DNA from 4 places in the Streptomyces sp. NPDC056527 genome. Region 4 is predicted to be linked to each of the others. Evidence: riboswitches for the same ligand, from Rfam matches in the RefSeq annotation. Region 4 holds a riboswitch; each other region holds the start of a gene.

Region 1 (4,203 bases), on a different contig from region 4:
TGATCCGGTCGTCAGGGCGGGCCGGTCAGAGCCCGTCGAGGCCGACGGCTGGATCTACCGCCAGGCCGGCGGACCCGGTCGTGCGATGCAGGCGCTTCGGGTCCATGTGCCGTACGCCACCCGGAGCGACATCGTGCGCGTCCATCCCGGGGAGGAATGGCTCCACGTCCTCGAAGGTCAGGTGCGCCTCGCACTCGGCGACACCGTGCACGTCCTGGATCCCGGGGACAGCGCGCACTTCGACTCGCTCACCCCGCACCGCATCGGAGCCGCCGGCCGCGGCGGGGCCGAGCTGCTCTTCGTCCACACGCTGATGCAGAGCCCCGCCGCCGAGCTGTGCCTCGGCGACGGAACCCCGCATCTGCGCTGAGCCCTTCGGAAGGGTCGGATATGTCCGAGAAGTCCGCACCTGTCACCGGTGAAGAGCGCGACGGGGGCAAGTTCCCCAAGGGTCTTGTGCTCCGGCTCTTCGCCTATCTGGTGGCCGGGCACCTCTTCGCCGGTTTCCTCTACCTGCTGTTCATGCTCGGCGGGCAGAACCAGTAGCGGGCAGGGTCACGCCTCGGCGACGAGCCGCTCGCGCAGCCGCTCCCGAGTCTCGGGGGCGAGCGTGAGGCCGTCCGTGAGGTAGCTCTCGACCGTGCCCCAGTTCTGCTCGATCGTCTCGAACGCGGCCCGCAGGTACTCGACGCGCGCGTCGAAGAGCGGGCTGAGCAGCTCCATCACCTCGGGCGACATGGCGTCCGCGGCGGTGGAGCTGCGGCGCACCTTGTACCGGCGGTGCGGGTCGTTCGACTTCACGTAGTCGGCCTCGATCGCCTCGCGCTCGACGCCCACCGCGAGCAGCGAGATGGCGATCGACAGGCCCGCGCGGTCCTTGCCGGCCGCGCAGTGCATCAGCGCGGGAACGCTGTCCTCGGCCATCGCATGCAGGATGCGGCTGTGCTCCGCGGTCCGCTCGACAATCATCTTCCGGTACGAATCAGACATTCGGGCGGCCGCCTTGCCGTCGCCCAGGATGGCGCGGAGCTGCTCCAGCTCGCCCGTGCTGACCAGCTTCCAGAACTCCTTGCCGTCGGCCGGGTCGTTGAGCGGTATGTTCACATTTCGTACACCCGGAAGATCGACGTCCGGGCCCTCGACCTTCCGGTCCGCCTGGTTGCGGAAGTCGAAGATCGTGTGCAGTCCGAGGGTGGAGAGGAAGGCCGCGTCCTCCTCGGTGGCGTGCGCGAGGTGGCCGCTGCGGAAGAGGCGTCCGAACCGCACCGATCCGCCGTTCACGGTCGGCAGGCCGCCCACGTCCCGGAAGTTGCGTACCCCCGTGAGCTCGGGTTCGGTCGACGGGACCTGAGGCAGCTGCTGCGTCACGAGTGCTCCTGAAGGTTGGCTGATCGAGATCGGTTCCTCGGCCAATCATCCCGGGTGGCGTCGGCTGCGCACACCCCCGGGGCATGGGAATGGGTGTTCTGTCCGAATTGGGCCCTTAGGCATAACGCGCCCTGTTAATAGGGGAGATGGGTTCCCATGCGTGAGCAGCGTCATAAAAGTGACGGACCGTGCCTGATCGTTCCGGGCAAACTCCGTACCGGAAAAGGGGATCGAGGTTCCGCCCTCCACGGAGGGTGACCGGAATTCGGCGCGGATATCCCGGCCCTGAATGCGAGAGAAAAGTGGTGGCTTGTTCGCGCCGACCCCGCTCGTCTACGGTCACCGTCAATCCGGTCGGACCGCCGAATCCTGCCACCGCCCGGAATCCGCACCCATCCACGTAAGGCAGGAGCGGGGGACCCAGGTAAGTACGCCGAACCGGTCGATCCGGACGGCTTGGGGTTAAGCCGCGTGAGAACGCGGCCGGACATCTCCAGTCCGAACCCGACAGCTCACCTCGCAGGCGACGGAGAGGAATTCGCCATGCCCGCAAAGGGTAAGCATCGCCGTCCCAAGGCCAACCCGATCACGCGCGGATTCGTCGCCGCCGGCACCGGTGGCGCCGTCGTCGCCCTGCCGCTCCTCGGTGCGACCGGAGCCCACGCCGCCGACAAGGGCGCCCCGACCGTGACGCCCGAGCAGGCCGTCGCCGCCGTCGCCGCCGCTCCCGCGAAGGCCCCGGCCGCCGACAAGGCCGCCAAGCCGAAGACGTACTCCGTCGTGCGTGGCGACTACCTGTCGAAGATCGCCTCCGAGCACCACCTGGCGGGTGGCTGGAAGAAGCTCTACGAGGACAACCGCCAGGTCGTCGGCGGGAACCCCTCGCTGATCCTTCCCGGCATGAAGCTCACCCTCGGCGCCAAGTCGACGGCCAAGGCCGCCGCGCCCAAGGCCGCCCCGAAGGCCGCGCCCAAGGCGGAGAAGTCCTCCACCGGTTCGGGCGAGCGCAGCTCGCGCAGCAGCGACCGCGGCACGGTCGAGTCCACCCAGGCCCCGGCGTCCACGCCGGCGCAGGCCGCCCCCGCCAAGGCCGCGTCCTCCGGCTGGGTCGCCCCGGTCAGCGGCGGCATCTCCACCCCGTACCGCGCCTCCGGCGCCATGTGGTCCTCCGGCTACCACACCGGTGTCGACTTCATCGCCTCCTCCGGCACCTCGGTCAAGGCCGTCGGCGCGGGCACCGTCTACTCCGCGGGCAACAGCGGCTCGTACGGCAACGAGGTCGTCATCCAGCACGCCGACGGCACGTTCTCGCAGTACGCCCACCTCTCCTCCCTGGGCGTCTCCGCCGGCCAGACCGTCACCGGCGGCCAGGAGATAGGTCTCTCCGGCTCGACCGGCAACTCCACCGGTCCGCACCTGCACTTCGAGATCCGCACCGGACCGAGCTACGGCTCGGACATCGACCCGCTGGCCTACCTGCGCTCGCACGGCGTCAGCATCTGACGTACACCCAGCATCCGAAGGGGCCCGGCACCTGTGTGCCGGGCCCCTTCGCGTACCGCCGTATTCCGGCTTGGCGGAATCTTGACCGGTGGCGTATCTCACCCGGCGTCAACCCCTCCTTACGGTCGCGTAGGTCACACCCATAAGGGAAAGATGAGTTCCCGTGGCAGACGATTCGAGATCAAGAGACATGGACGTATTCGGGTCGTACGCGGCGATCGGTGACAGCTTCACCGAGGGCGTCGGAGACCCCGGCCCCGACGGGAAGTACGTCGGATGGGCGGACCGTTTCGCGGTCCTGCTCGCCGACCAGCTGCCGGAGCACGACGCATTCCGATACGCCAACCTGGCCGTACGCGGCCGCCTCCTCGACCAGATCGTCGAGGAGCAGGTCCCCAGGGCGAAGGAGCTCGCCCCCGACCTGGTGACCTTCTGCGCGGGGGGCAACGACATCATCCGCCCGGGCACCGACCCGGACGACGTCGCCGAGCGCTTCGAGCGCGCCGTCGCCGATCTGACCTCGGCCGTCGGCACGGTCATGGTGACGACCGGCTTCGACACCCGCGACGTACCCGTGCTGCGCCATCTGCGCGGCAAGATCGCCACCTACACGGCCCATGTCCGGGCCGTCGCCGACCGCTACGGCTGCCCGGTCCTGGACCTGTGGTCGCTCAAGTCGGTGCAGGACAGGCGGGCTTGGGACGACGACCGGCTGCACCTCTCGCCCGAGGGCCACACCCGGGTCGCGCTGCGCGCCGCCCAGGTCCTCGGTCTGGAGGTGCCGGCCGACCCGGACCAGCCGTGGCCGCCGCTGCCGCCGCGCGGCACGCTGGAGGTGCGCCGCGACGACATCAACTGGGCCAGGGAGTACCTCGTGCCGTGGATCGGCAGGCGGCTGCGGGGTGAGAGCTCGGGGGACTACGTGGAGGCCAAGCGGCCGGACCTCATGCCTCTGTGAGCGCGGCGGGGACGCGTTCCAGGACGCCGCCCGCGAACACGTCGTACAGCGGCAGCGTCTCCAGATGGACATATCCGATGTGGCAGTCGCAGACGGCGAGGGGGCAGGCGCGTGGCCGCAGGGCCGCGCGGTACGAACCGTCGTAGAGGTTGCCGAGCTCGGCCTTCACGAAGTGGCAGCGTCGCACCGTCCCGTCACCGTCCACCGAGATCACCGACTCGCCGGTCCGGCAGGGGAGACCGGCCGAGGGGTGCGGACGACGGCTGTACGGGAAGAGGGGGTCGAGGGCCGTCCAGCCCTCGGCCTCCCCATCGGTGTACGTGTGCCCCTCGGCGGCGTTCACCCAGAGGTAGACCTCGGGTGGGAGATCGTCC
Region 2 (4,203 bases), on a different contig from region 4:
CACGGATCTATACCTTTAGGCCGCCCTCCCCCATCCTTTCCTCGATGTGCCGCTGGGGCACGCAGTGACGCGAGAGGCGGGGCATGACTCCCATCAGTCGCAGGGGATTCGTCGGGATCGGGGCAGGTCTCATGGCGGGCGCCGCGCTCCCCCCGGGCACGGCATCGGCCACCGCAGCGGCCGCCACCGGTACGCTCACCGACGTCAAGCACGTCGTGATCCTCATGCAGGAGAACCGCAGCTTCGACCACTACTTCGGCAGGCTGCGGGGGGTCCGCGGCTTCGGCGACCGGGCCGCGGGCAACATCCCGGGCGGCTGGGGAACGTTCAACCAGCCCAACTGGGGCGGCCGTCAGCACCCGTGGAAGCTGAGCGCCACCCCGCCCGCCGGGGGCGTCGACGGCGAGACCCTGGCCCAGTGCAACGGCGACCTTCCGCACAGCTGGACCTCGCAGCACGCGGCGTGGAACAAGGGCCGTATGGACAACTGGGTGACGGGCGTCGGCAACACCCGCACCCTCGGCTATCTCGACCGCGGCGACATCCCGTTCCACTACGCCCTCGCCGACAACTACACGATCTGCGACGCGTACTTCTGCTCGGCGCTCAGCGCCACGGGCCCCAACCGCACCTTCCTGTGGAGCGGCAGGATCGACGCCTCCAGCAAGGACGGCGGCGACGAGTCCGGGCTCACCTGGGAGACGTACGCCGAAGCGCTCCAGCGCGCCGGGGTGAGCTGGAAGGTCTACCAGAACGCGCAGGACAACTACGGCGACAACGGCCTCGCGTACTTCAAGAAGTTCACCGACGCGCGACCGGGCGACCCGCTGTACGACCGCGGCATGGGGTCGGTCCCCAAGGTCACCGGCTCGACCCCGGACGACATCGCCGCCGCGATCCGTGCCGACGTCCTCGCCGGCACGCTCCCCCAGGTCTCCTGGGTCGTGGCCAACGAGGCCTTCTCCGAGCACCCGTACGCCCCGCCCGGCGACGGCGCGCACTTCGTGGACCTCGTCTACCGCGCGCTCGCCGCGAACCCGGAGGTGTTCGACGGGACGGTCCTCTTCCTCAACTACGACGAAAACGACGGCTTCTTCGACCACGTGCCGCCGCCGGTCGCCCCGCCCGGCACCCCCGGCGAGTATCTCGACGGCGTCCCGATCGGTCTCGGCTTCCGGGTCCCGATGCTCGTCATGTCCCCCTGGACGCGCGGCGGGTGGGTCAGCTCCGAGGTCTTCGACCACACCTCCGTCCTGCGGTTCATGGAGACCTGGACGGCCGCCCTCGGCACCCCCGCCGCCTGCCCGAACATCAGCGCATGGCGGCGCAAGGTCACGGGTGACCTGACCGGGGTCTTCGACTTCGCGCACCCCGTCTTCGGCGTTCCCTCGGGGCTCCCCTCCACCGCCAAGGTGATCGGGCAGTCGACCTGCGGCCCCCTGCCCAACCCGGTCCCGCAGGACAACGCCCTGCCCGCTCAGGAGACCGGAACCCGCCCGGCGCGCGCCCTGCCGTACCAGGTGAACGGCAACCTCGACCGGTTCGAGTTCGGCGCGGCCGGCAAGATCCTGGCCTGGTTCTCCATGACGAACCAGGGCACGCAGGCGACGCGCGCCGCGCACTTCACGATCCACCCGCACCAGCACCGGGACACGGCGGCCTGGCAGTACACCGTGGACCCGGGCGCGACGTCCACGGACTACTTCAACATCGGGCTCGGGTCCGGGTCGGGCAAGTACGACATCTCGATGATGGGCCCCAACCGCTTCCTGCGACGCTTCATCGGCGACGCCTCGAAGCCGGGCAAGGCCGTCGAGGTCGCGGCGCGCTTCGCGACCGAGCCGGGCACGGGGAAGACGGCGATCCACTTCAGGATGACCAACAGCTCCGCCGGTCCGGTGACCTTCACGATCCGCTCGAACGCCTACCGCTCCGACGGACCGTGGACGTACACGGTGGCGGCGAACTCCTCGCGCGAGGACTACTTCAACGCCGTGGCGTACCACAACGGCTGGTACGACTTCACGATCCTCGCCGACATCGACGGCACCTGGTCGCGCCGCTACACGGGCCACATCGAGACCGGCACCGCGAGCATCACGGGCTGACACACAACCGCACTTCCCACCAAAAGGGGCACAAGGGTCTTTATTAGCCCTTGTGCCCCTTTTCTCAACTCAGCTGAATTTACCGTAATGACCGATTTGATGCCCCTGGTGAGATGAATCACCCAAAGGGCCTTCAGTGATCTCCTCGCACCTTCCGTCCCCTTACCCCTCAAGGAAGTTCAGCGGGCCGGATGCCGCGAAGAACGCCTTCGCGAATTACCCACGTGCGAGACGTCTTGTTTCTGTCGACATTTCTCGCCTACGGTCACCTCGACCCGGACGGATCGCCTAATCCTGCCACCGTCCGAAAAGACCGATCATTCACCCGAAGGCAGGAGCGGGGGACCCACTATTCGCCGGTCCGGATTCTCCGGAGCGGCTCGGGGTGAAGTCGCACGTGTGCGGCCGGGCATCTCCAGCCCGAACCCGACAGCTCACCCCGCAGGCGCCGGAGAGGAATGCATCATGCCCGCACACGGTAAGCACCGGCGCCCCAAGCGACGTCCCCTGACCCGCGGTATCACCCTCGCGAGCACGGGTGGCGCCGCACTGGCCCTGCCCCTGGTCGCCACGGCCACCGCCCACGCGACGCCCCAGGCCGCCCCCGCGACCGCCCCCGTCGCGAAGACCGTCTTCAGCGCCCCCGCGAAGATCGCGGAATCAATTCCGGCAGCCCAGAATTCCGCCGCCAAGACCTATAAGGTCGTCCGCGGCGACTCCCTTTCCGTGATCGCACACGAGCAGGATGTCCAGGGCGGCTGGAAGGCCCTGTACCGTGCGAATCGCAGCGCCGTGGGTGACAACCCGTCACTTATCCACCCTGGGCTCAAGCTGAAGCTCAGCGGGAATTCCGCCACCGCTCCGAAGCAGCCCAAGCAGTCGAAGTCCTCGGCCCGTTCGGACGCCGACAGGGCCGACCGCTCGCAGCAGCGGAGCGCCGCTCCCGCCAAGGCCGCTCCCGCGAAGCCCGCCGCCGCGGCTTCCGCGAAGGCCGCCGCCGCGCCCAAGGCCCAGGCCGCCCCGGCGAAGATGTACGCCGACAACCTCGACGGCTGGATCCGCGAGTCGCTGGACGTCATGGCGCGCTACGGGATCCCCGGCTCGTACGAGGGCATCCACCGCAACATCATGCGCGAGTCCTCGGGCAACCCGCAGGCCATCAACCTCTGGGACTCGAACGCCGTCAAGGGCACCCCGTCCAAGGGTCTCCTCCAGGTCATCGAGCCGACCTTCCTCGCCTACCACGTGCCGGGCACGTCGATGGACCTCTTCGACCCCGTCGCCAACATCACCGCGGCCTGCAACTACGCCGCGGACCGCTACGGCTCCATCGACAACGTCAACGGGGCGTACTGACCCCCGCTCCGCGTCGACTCCACGCCCCGGCCCCGGTTCCTCATGGGCCGGGGCTTCGGCGTTCCGGCGAAGCGGCATGGGGCATTCCGTACCCACGCGACGTACTTGGCGTGCAGCATGGGCGACTGATGATCCGCGGCGGGGATCGCGGATCCCGTCCCTGGGGGGAACGACGCATGAAGAGAACGCTTGCCGTGTGCGCGGCCGCGGCCGCGCTGGCCGGGCTGCTCACGGCCGCAGGTCCGGCCGTGGCACAGACGCCGGGCGCCGACGCCGACGGTGATTCCGGCGCCGCACGATGCACGTCCGGCCCGACCGTACTGCCCTCGCTCCCGCCGGACGCCCGCGGCGGGATCTCCACCGAGGGCGTGCACGATCTCGGCCCGCGCGGCCTGGCCGTGGGCGCGAGCGGCGGCCTGCCCGTGTACTGGAGGGGTGAGCGGCTCCACCGGGTGCCGCTGCCCGAGGGTTACGACGAGGGCGCGGTCCGGGCCGTCAACCGGCAGGGGCTCATGGCCGGCTGGGTGGGCCGCCGCTCCGACGGTTCGACCGCCCTGTTCAGCTACCGCCCCGGCGCCGCGTCGGTGCGGCTGTTCTCCGTGGGTGTGGCACGGGCCGCATCCGATGTGGACGTCGACGACGCCGGGCGGATCGCGGCCGTCGACGCCGACGGCACGGCGAAGGTGTGGCGGGACGGGAATGTCACGCGGGTCCTGGCGCTGCCGCCGGACGCGGGGCC
Region 3 (4,203 bases), on a different contig from region 4:
CGCTGGGAGACGTACTGCCGCATCGGGTAGGCGAGTGCCACCACCAGCGAGCAGACGACCAGGGCGAGGAAGGCCGCGCGGCCGGTGAGCCGCGAGCGGCGGGCCTGGCGGCGGGTCTGGGAGCGGTAGACACGGGCGGCGGTCTGCTCACCGAGCAGCCTGATCCGGGTCGCGGTCGAGAACCGGTCCCGGTCCTTCGCGGCCATGTCGTGTCGCCTCCCCTTCTCCTGAGCCGGAAACCGTGCGTCCCCGCACACGGTACGGGACCGGGTGCGGGGACGTATGTACGACGGGCTGGACGGCCCTTGAGCCGGTGTCAGCCCTTGAAGCGCGGGAACGCGCTGCGGCCGGCGTAGACCGCGGCGTCGTCGAGGATCTCCTCGATGCGCAGGAGCTGGTTGTACTTGGCGACGCGCTCGGAGCGGGCCGGGGCACCGGTCTTGATCTGGCCGCAGTTGGTGGCGACGGCCAGGTCGGCGATGGTGACGTCCTCGGTCTCGCCGGAGCGGTGGGACATCATGCACTTGAAGCCGTTGCGCTGGGCCAGCTCGACGGCGTCCAGGGTCTCGGTCAGCGAACCGATCTGGTTGACCTTGACGAGCAGGGCGTTGGCGGTGCCCTCCTCGATGCCGCGGGCCAGACGCTCCGGGTTGGTGACGAAGAGGTCGTCGCCGACGATCTGGACCTTGGTGCCCAGCTTGTCGGTGAGGACCTTCCAGCCGGCCCAGTCGTCCTCGAACAGCGGGTCCTCGATGGAGACCAGCGGGTACGCGGAGACGAGCTCCTCGTAGTACTCGGTCATCTCGGCGGCCGAGCGGGACTTGCCCTCGAACTCGTACGAGCCGTCCTTGTAGAACTCGGACGCGGCGACGTCGAGCGCCAGCGCGATGTCCTTGCCGGGGACGTAGCCGGCCTGCTTGATGGCCTCCAGGATGAGGTCGAGCGCCTCACGGTTGGAGTCCAGGTTCGGGGCGAAGCCGCCCTCGTCGCCGAGGCCGGTGGACAGGCCCTTCGTCTTCAGGACGGCCTTGAGGGTGTGGTAGACCTCGGTGCCCCAGCGCAGGGCCTCGGAGAAGGACTCCGCGCCGATCGGCGCGATCATGAACTCCTGGATGTCCACGTTGGAGTCGGCGTGCGAGCCGCCGTTCAGGATGTTCATCATCGGAACGGGCAGCAGGTGCGCGTTCGGGCCGCCCAGGTAGCGGAAGAGCGGGAGGTCGGAGGCCTCGGACGCGGCGTGCGCGACGGCGAGGGAGACGCCGAGGATGGCGTTGGCGCCGAGCGAGGCCTTGTTGTCGGTGGCGTCCAGGTCGAACATGGCCTGGTCGATGAGGCGCTGCTCGGTGGCGTCGTAGCCGACGAGCTCCGGGCCGATCTGCTCGATCACGGCGAGGACGGCCTTCTCGACGCCCTTGCCCTGGTAGCGGTTCTTGTCTCCGTCACGGAGCTCAATGGCCTCGAACGCACCGGTGGAGGCACCGGACGGAACAGCAGCACGACCGGTGCTGCCGTCGTCGAGGCCGACCTCGACCTCGACCGTGGGGTTGCCTCGGGAGTCCAGGATTTCCCGGGCTACGACGACGTCGATGGACGGCACGAGCATCTCCTTCTGGGATGTGACGCTAGATGTGACGCTTGCTGTGCAGGGTCGCTTTGGCCTTGCGCCAAGAGCCTAACCGGCTCCGGGGCTCCCGCCCGCCCGGCGCCCGCCCCCTGGGACGAAAAAGGACCCGAGGGCAGGTATCCCGGGGCAAAACACCCCAGACCTACTCACCGGTAACGCGGATGGCCGGCCTGCGGGAACCCCTGCGCACAGGGGCCCGGGAAACGCGGAACCCCGGCCCGGCACACACGGGGGAGGGTGTGCCGGGCCGGGGTGGTCACCGCGGGAGGGTCGGAGGGGCCGCGTGAGCCGCCGGACTCACGCGAACCGCCGGGCTCACTTCAGGTGAAGCTGCTGGCCCGGGTAGATCAGGTCGGCGTCCTCGACGACGTCCTTGTTCAGCTCGAAGAGCTTCTCCCAGCCGCCCTCGATCTTCTTGGCGGCGGCGATCTTGCTCAGGGTGTCGCCGGCGACGACCTTGTACTCGCCGTCACCCTTCGCGACCTTCTTGCCGGTGGGGGTGGTGACGGTCTTCGCCTCGGCCTTCGGCGCGGTCCGCTGCTCGCTGCGGGTCGTCGGCTGCTCGGCCTTGCGCTCGGGCTTGGCAGCCGGAGCGGGCTTGGCCGGAGCGGTCTCGGCGGCGCCGGTGTAGGCGGCGCCGGAGAGGCCCACGCCACAGCTCGGCCAGGCACCCTTGCCCTGGCCGGCCAGGACCTTCTCGCCGATCTGGATCTGCTGCGACTTCGAGGCCTGGTCGGCGCTGGCGGCGAACGCGGTGCCGCCGTAGGCCGCCCAGGTGGAGGCGGAGAACTGCAGGCCACCGTAGTAACCGTTGCCGGTGTTGATGGCCCAGTTGCCACCGGACTCGCACTGGGCGACGGCGTCCCACTCGGAGGCGGTCGCGGCCGAGGCGGACCCGGCGGCCATCAGCGGCGCGGCGACGGCGACACCGGCGATGCCGGCGAGGGCGACGGCGCGGGTGGCCTTGGAGGCACGACGGTGTTTGCCCTTGGCGGAAAACAGCATGGGGGATCTCCTCACCGACGCCTACGAGGTGAGCTGTCGGGTTCGGGCCATGTGAGTTGCCCGGCCGCGCGACCTAGCGCGCGGCTTCACCCCAAGCCGCTCCGTCGGCCGTCTGTCTCAACGGCCGGGGGCGGCACTTACCTTGGGTCCCCCGCTCCTGCCTTCGGCGCATGACGCGACGACTGTTCCCATCGGCCGACGGCAGGATTCGGCGTATCGGTCGACGGGGCCCGCGGTGGCGAGCGGTGCTGACCGTAGACACAGACCCCGTCGAAGTTCAAAGACACCCATTGGGGAAATATCGCCCGTACCCACTTCGGGACGAAGGGTGTTTACGCAGGTGAGAGATGACGGAAGCAAACTTTGCGGACGCGATATGCCAGTTGAGGCAAAGAGACCCATGTCTCAGTTGCACAGAACCGGACATACAGTCCCGAACTAACCCTTCGCCGGGAGGAGATCGATCGTCAGATCCAGGCTCTGGCCAGGGATGATGAGGTCGGGATCGGCACCCACCGTCGAGCGGTTGGCGTCGTAGAGCGCACCCCAGCCGCCCGGGAGTTCGTTCTCCCGTGCAATGTCGGTGAGGTTGTCGCCCGGCTGGACGGTGTATTCGCCCGAAGCGCCCTTGGTGTCCGTGACGCCCTTCGAGCCCTTGTTGCCCTCGGCGTCCTCTGCACCCGATACATCCGTACTGTCCGACTTATCCCCATCCTCGCCCGGGGTCGCTTCACCTGTCGGCGCGTCAGTCGGCGTGTCCGTCGGTGCGGCATGACGACCGTTTTCGCCACTCTTGCCCGGATTGCCCGTCTCCTCCGGGGCCGCGTCGCCGCGGTGCTTGCCGGTGCCGGGAGCAGCCGGCTCGGAGGGCGTGACGGACGCGTCGGGGGTGGCGGTCGGGTCCGACGTCGTGGGCGAGGTCGTCCCAGGGTTGGTGGTCTCGGGTGCGGTGGCCCCGGGGGTGGCCGGAAGGCCGTCCGTGCGGTTCGACTCCGCCACGGGACCCGTGGACTCCTCCGGCGTGACCGCCGGCCCGGGGTCGACGCCGGGAGAGGTGCCGTCGTTCTTCAGTCCGGCGATCGGAGCACAGGTGGCCCACTGCGTGGAGCCGGCGGCGAGCGCCTTGTCGGCCACCGCGATCTGCTGGGCGCGGCTCGCCAGATCCGCACTGGTCGCGTACGCCAGACCGCCGTACGCCTCCCAGGTCTCCTGCGTGAACTGGAGTCCGCCGTAGAGGCCGTTGCCGAAGTGCGCGCTCCACAGGCCGCCCGTCTCGCACTCGGCCACCCGGTCCCAGGTGGCGGCGTCGGCGGCGGAGGCGGAACCCGCGGCGAGCAACGGCAGCGCCAGGGCGGATCCGGTCACGCCTGCGGCGACGACTATGGCGGGGGCCTGGCGGGGTCTGCGGTGTCGTCCGTTCCCGGAGCGCATACGGAGGGCCTTTCGCGTGACTGCTGAGATGACGGTGAACGTAGCGGCATTCGAACGTCAGTAACAAGTCGATGCAGCGGAGATCACGTAAAAGTCACAGTCTTGACGATGCGTCAGCTCACAACTCGGGTGAACTCGACCGG
Region 4 (4,203 bases):
GGGCTCTACAACACCGTCTGCGGGATCGGGATCACCCTCGGGAACCTGGGGACGGGCGCGCTGCTCGATGTGACCGGGTGGTCGGCGACGCCGTGGCTGGTGCTGTGCGGGGTCGGGCTGGTGTGCGCGGGCGCGGTGGGGGCGCTGGGGCGCGGTGGACGGCTCGGCGCGGACGCGGGTTCGGAGGTGCGCTCGGCCTCAAAGGCTCGGGGGTAAGGGCCGGGGGCGCGCGGAGGTGAAGGGCGGGGGCGTAGGGGTGAGCGGCTGAGGAGGTGTCACCCACTCGGCCGAGCGGGGGTCGCCGCGCGGCGCGGCTCCCGCCACCCTGGGGTGGGCGCGGTACCGTCCGTCGCCGTGTACGGACCGGGCAGGAGAGCACAGGTGGGGCAGGGGCAGCGAGGCGCGGGCGGGGACGTGAACGGGCGTCCGCGGTCGCGAGCCGAGCGGGCCCGACGGTTCATCCGAGCCCTGCCCCCGCTCGTCATCCTCGGCGGTGTCGTCTTCGATCTCTCCACCCCGCCCTCGTACACGGCGGCTCCGATGTTCTCGGCCGCGCCCCTCATCGCGGCCCCGTTCTTCTCGATGCTGACGACCCTGCTCACCGGCATCGCGGCGATCCTCGCCAGTGTCGGTCTGCACCTCTACAACCACACCGCGACCGAAGTTCCCTCCCTCACCGAGACGTTCACGGTCGCCACCGTCGCCGTCCTCGCCCTGCTCATCAACCGGGTCGTGCTGCGCAGCGGTGAGCGGCTCGCCTCGGCCCGGGTGATCGCGGCGGCCGCCCAGAAGGCGGTCCTGCCGACCCCGGCCGAGCGGATCGGCGGACTCCAGGTGGCGGCTCGTTACGAGGCCGCGCAGGCTGACGCGTTCATCGGCGGCGACCTGTTCGCCGTCCAGGACACGCCGTACGGGGTGCGGCTCGTGGTGGGTGACGTACGGGGCAAGGGGCTGGACGCGGTCGAGGCGGTCGCCATCGTGATCGGCGCGTTCCGGGAGGCGGCCGAGCAGGAGGCGACCCTCGAGGGCGTCGCGCAGCGGCTGGAGCGGGCGCTGGCCCGGGAGGGCACGCGCCGTTCCAGCCTCGACGCCTTCGAGGGGTTCACCACCGCCGTCCTGGCCGAGATCCCGCGCGCGGACGGGCGCGTGCGGGTGGTGAACCGCGGTCACCCCGAGCCGCTGCTGCTGCACGCGGACGGGGCCCTGGAGCTTCTGGCGCCGAGCGAGCCGGCGCTGCCGCTCGGGATGGGCGAGTTGGCCGCCTGGCCCGACCGGGCCGACGAGAGCGCGTACCCGCCGGGCGCGACGCTGCTCTTCTACACCGACGGTCTCTCCGAGGCGCGCGACTCCACGGGCGCCTTCTACGATCCGGCCGAGCGGCTCTCGGGACGTATCTTCCCGGGACCCGAGGAACTGCTGGACGCGCTCGTCGACGACGTCCGCCGGTACACGGGCGGCGGCTCCACGGACGACATGGCGCTGCTCGCGGTGAGCCGTCCGACGACGGGACAGCCGGAGCGGCGGCGGACGATGCCGGTGGTTCCGTGACCATCCGTAGTGGAGAGGTACCGCTGCGATAACAATTGACACACCGTCAGCTCCATCTCTTTCATGCAGAGGTTTACTGAAGCGGGATCAAATCGGGCTGTACCGGCTCAATCTCTTGAATGATCACTCGGAACAGCTTGGAATCCCGCCCCCGTGTCTATTAACGTTCGATAACGCAGTGCGGTCGTCCCAGCCGTCGCAAGAGACGGCACCGTGCGCACGCGCCGAATCCTGAAAGGGAACCGGGGAACCACCACTTGGGGTGAATCGGGCACCGTCGCACCCGTGCGACACCGCCCGTAGGAGACCTTCCTGCTCCGAACCCGTCAGCTAACCCGGTAGGCGAGAAGGAAGGAAAGGAGTGCGCCTCCGTGGCGTCCAACACCCCTGCCCCCGAAGACACCTTCGACGGGTTCCAAGCGTTCGGTGCCCCGAGCGCCGCCGGTAAGGACGACGACGCCACGGCGTGGGGGGAGTGGAACCCCACCGAGGACTCCCTTCGTCAGCAGGCCCGCTCCGGTGGTCGCCACCGGGTCGTGAAGCAGCGCTCGGCCTTCGCCCGCTCCTCCACCGTCCTCGGCGTCGGTGTCATCGCGGCCGTCGGCGCCGGTGGCATGGCCACCGCCAAGGACAAGCCCCCGGTCTCCATCTCGCTCCCGGACCTGAACCTCCCGGACGCCTCCGAACTGCCGGGCGTCGGCGAGTTCATCTCCGGCGAGGACGGCGCCGACGGTACGGGTTCCGGGACGAACAACCCGCAGCCGCTCACCGCCTCCCTCACCCTCCCGGCCGACAGCGCCGCGAAGGCCGACGGCGGATCCGCCTCCGAGTCCACCGCCGACGCCGGCGAGGCGCTGCGCGCCCGCATCCTCCAGCAGGCCGAGCAACAGCAGGCTTCCGCCGACGCGGCCGAGAAGGCCGAGGCGGAGAAGCAGGCGGCCGAGAAGGCCGCGGCGGAGGCGGCGGCGAAGGCGTCCGCGGCCGAGAAGGCCGCCGCCGAGGCGAAGAAGAAGGCGGAGGCGGAAGCGGCCGCGAAGGCCGAGGCGGAGCGCCTGGCCAAGCTCGCCGCGAGCTACTCGCTGCCCACGTCCTCGTACACCCTCACCTCCACGTACGGCCAGTCCGGCTCCATGTGGTCCTCCGGCTACCACACCGGCCTCGACTTCGCGGCCCCCACCGGCACCCCGGTCAAGGCGGTCCACGGCGGCACCATCAAGTCGGCGGGCTGGTCCGGCTCGTACGGCTACCGGATCGTCCTGGAGCTGGAGGACGGCTCGGAGGTCTGGTACGCGCACCTGTCCTCGATGACGGTGAGCGCGGGCCAGTCGGTGGGCACGGGCGACACGATCGGCCGCGTCGGCGCGACCGGCAACGTGACCGGCCCGCACCTGCACCTGGAGGTCCACACCGCGGGCGGCGACGGCATCGACCCGGCGGCCTGGCTGCGGGACAAGGGCCTGTCGGTCTGATCCGGCCGGGCATCCGAGGCCGACGAGGCCGCTGAACCTACGACGCGTCCCATCGCGCTCTTCGCGCGGGGGACGCGTCCTTGTGCGTGGCCCCATGCCTCCGACACCCCTCCCGACGTCAGGGCCGCCGGAACACGGCGGGGCCGTCGGCGTCCGGTCGCGTTCGCCCTGCGACCGGCCGCCGCGGGGCCGGCCCCCGCGGCCTAGCTGCGGTACGGGTTGTAGCCGCCGTAGTCCAGGTACTGCGGCGGTGTCCAGACCTGGCCCGTCGCCCGTGCCGCATAGGTCAGGGCGGGGGACGCGACCGACTTGCGCTGCCAGAGGTGGTGGAGCAGCTCCTGCTCGCGGGCGGTGAAGTCCGGGCCGCCCGCGTCGCGCAGGGCGCGGTGGCGCAGGAAGGCGAGGGTCGTCGCGAACGCCTCGTACTCCCCGACCGCGACGGCGGCCGGGGGGCCGTACGTGCGGCGGGCGAAGTCGCGGGCGAGGGAGCGGGCCCGCATGGAGGCGAGCGCGAGCGGCTCCGCGGGGGAGAGCCAGCCGGCCGCCGCGTACGCCGGGAGCTGCCCGGATATCGTGCGCAGCTCCCGCTGCCTGCTCCATATCGCCAGCCACGTCAGCAGACCGAACGCGGGCACCATGAAGATGCCGTACACCACGATGAAGCCCCACGGGCCGAGGACCGTCGCCGAGCTGTTCCACAGGGCATGCACGCCCATCGAGAGGACGAGACCGGTCACCGGCAACAGGACGCGCCGCACGCGCTGACGGCGGGTGGCGAGGGCGGCGAAGCCGAAGCCGAGTCCGGTGAGCACGGTGAAGAGCGGATGCGCGAACGGCGACATCACGATCCGTACGAAGAAGGTGCCGGCGGTCATCGAGCCGATGCCGGACGTACCGATCTCCTGGTCCTCGCCGAACGCCCGGCCGAGATAGAGGATGTTCTCGGTGAAGGCGAAGCCGCTGGCGGTCAGGCCGGCTATCACGACGCCGTCGACGAGACCGGTGAAGTCGCGGCGGCGCAGCAGGAAGATCAGCAGCACGGCGGCGGCCTTGGCGCTCTCCTCGACCACCGGCGCCACGACCGTGGCGCCGAGAGTGTCGGCGGAGGCCGGGTCGGCCGTGGCGGTGGCTATCCAGCGGACCGCGAAGGAGTTGGCGAGGATCGAGACGAGCGCGGCGGCGAAGG

Evidence for each region. A riboswitch is a leader RNA that binds a small molecule or an ion and turns the genes downstream of it on or off. The one in region 4 is predicted to bind cyclic di-AMP.
Region 1: another riboswitch for cyclic di-AMP. It lies ahead of ACFQ7Q_RS09440 (peptidoglycan DD-metalloendopeptidase family protein); the one in region 4 lies ahead of ACFQ7Q_RS33690 (M23 family metallopeptidase).
Region 2: another riboswitch for cyclic di-AMP. It lies ahead of ACFQ7Q_RS01420 (transglycosylase SLT domain-containing protein); the one in region 4 lies ahead of ACFQ7Q_RS33690 (M23 family metallopeptidase).
Region 3: another riboswitch for cyclic di-AMP. It lies ahead of ACFQ7Q_RS30915 (transglycosylase family protein); the one in region 4 lies ahead of ACFQ7Q_RS33690 (M23 family metallopeptidase).

What each region holds. Positions count from the first base shown of each region.
Region 1 is NZ_JBHTTQ010000012.1:36,443-40,645, forward strand. It holds gene ACFQ7Q_RS09425 (XRE family transcriptional regulator) at 1-370, shown strand, start outside; gene ACFQ7Q_RS09430 (DUF6126 family protein) at 391-546, shown strand; gene ACFQ7Q_RS09435 (tyrosine-protein phosphatase) at 556-1,368, opposite strand; cyclic di-AMP (ydaO/yuaA leader) riboswitch at 1,719-1,907, shown strand; gene ACFQ7Q_RS09440 (peptidoglycan DD-metalloendopeptidase family protein) at 1,912-2,871, shown strand; gene ACFQ7Q_RS09445 (SGNH/GDSL hydrolase family protein) at 3,035-3,829, shown strand; gene ACFQ7Q_RS09450 (STM4011 family radical SAM protein) at 3,816-4,203, opposite strand, start outside.
Region 2 is NZ_JBHTTQ010000001.1:300,556-304,758, reverse strand. It holds gene ACFQ7Q_RS01425 (phosphocholine-specific phospholipase C) at 84-2,108, shown strand; cyclic di-AMP (ydaO/yuaA leader) riboswitch at 2,410-2,569, shown strand; gene ACFQ7Q_RS01420 (transglycosylase SLT domain-containing protein) at 2,574-3,464, shown strand; gene ACFQ7Q_RS01415 (hypothetical protein) at 3,641-4,203, shown strand, end outside.
Region 3 is NZ_JBHTTQ010000097.1:18,409-22,611, reverse strand. It holds gene ACFQ7Q_RS30925 (septum formation initiator family protein) at 1-206, opposite strand, end outside; gene eno (phosphopyruvate hydratase) at 317-1,603, opposite strand; gene ACFQ7Q_RS30915 (transglycosylase family protein) at 1,940-2,629, opposite strand; cyclic di-AMP (ydaO/yuaA leader) riboswitch at 2,633-2,808, opposite strand; gene ACFQ7Q_RS30910 (transglycosylase family protein) at 3,068-4,060, opposite strand; gene ACFQ7Q_RS30905 (cytochrome P450) at 4,174-4,203, opposite strand, start outside.
Region 4 is NZ_JBHTTQ010000124.1:128-4,330, forward strand. It holds partial or broken gene ACFQ7Q_RS33680 (hypothetical protein) at 1-216, shown strand, start outside; gene ACFQ7Q_RS33685 (PP2C family protein-serine/threonine phosphatase) at 331-1,548, shown strand; cyclic di-AMP (ydaO/yuaA leader) riboswitch at 1,761-1,908, shown strand; gene ACFQ7Q_RS33690 (M23 family metallopeptidase) at 1,920-3,017, shown strand; gene ACFQ7Q_RS33695 (PrsW family intramembrane metalloprotease) at 3,221-4,203, opposite strand, start outside.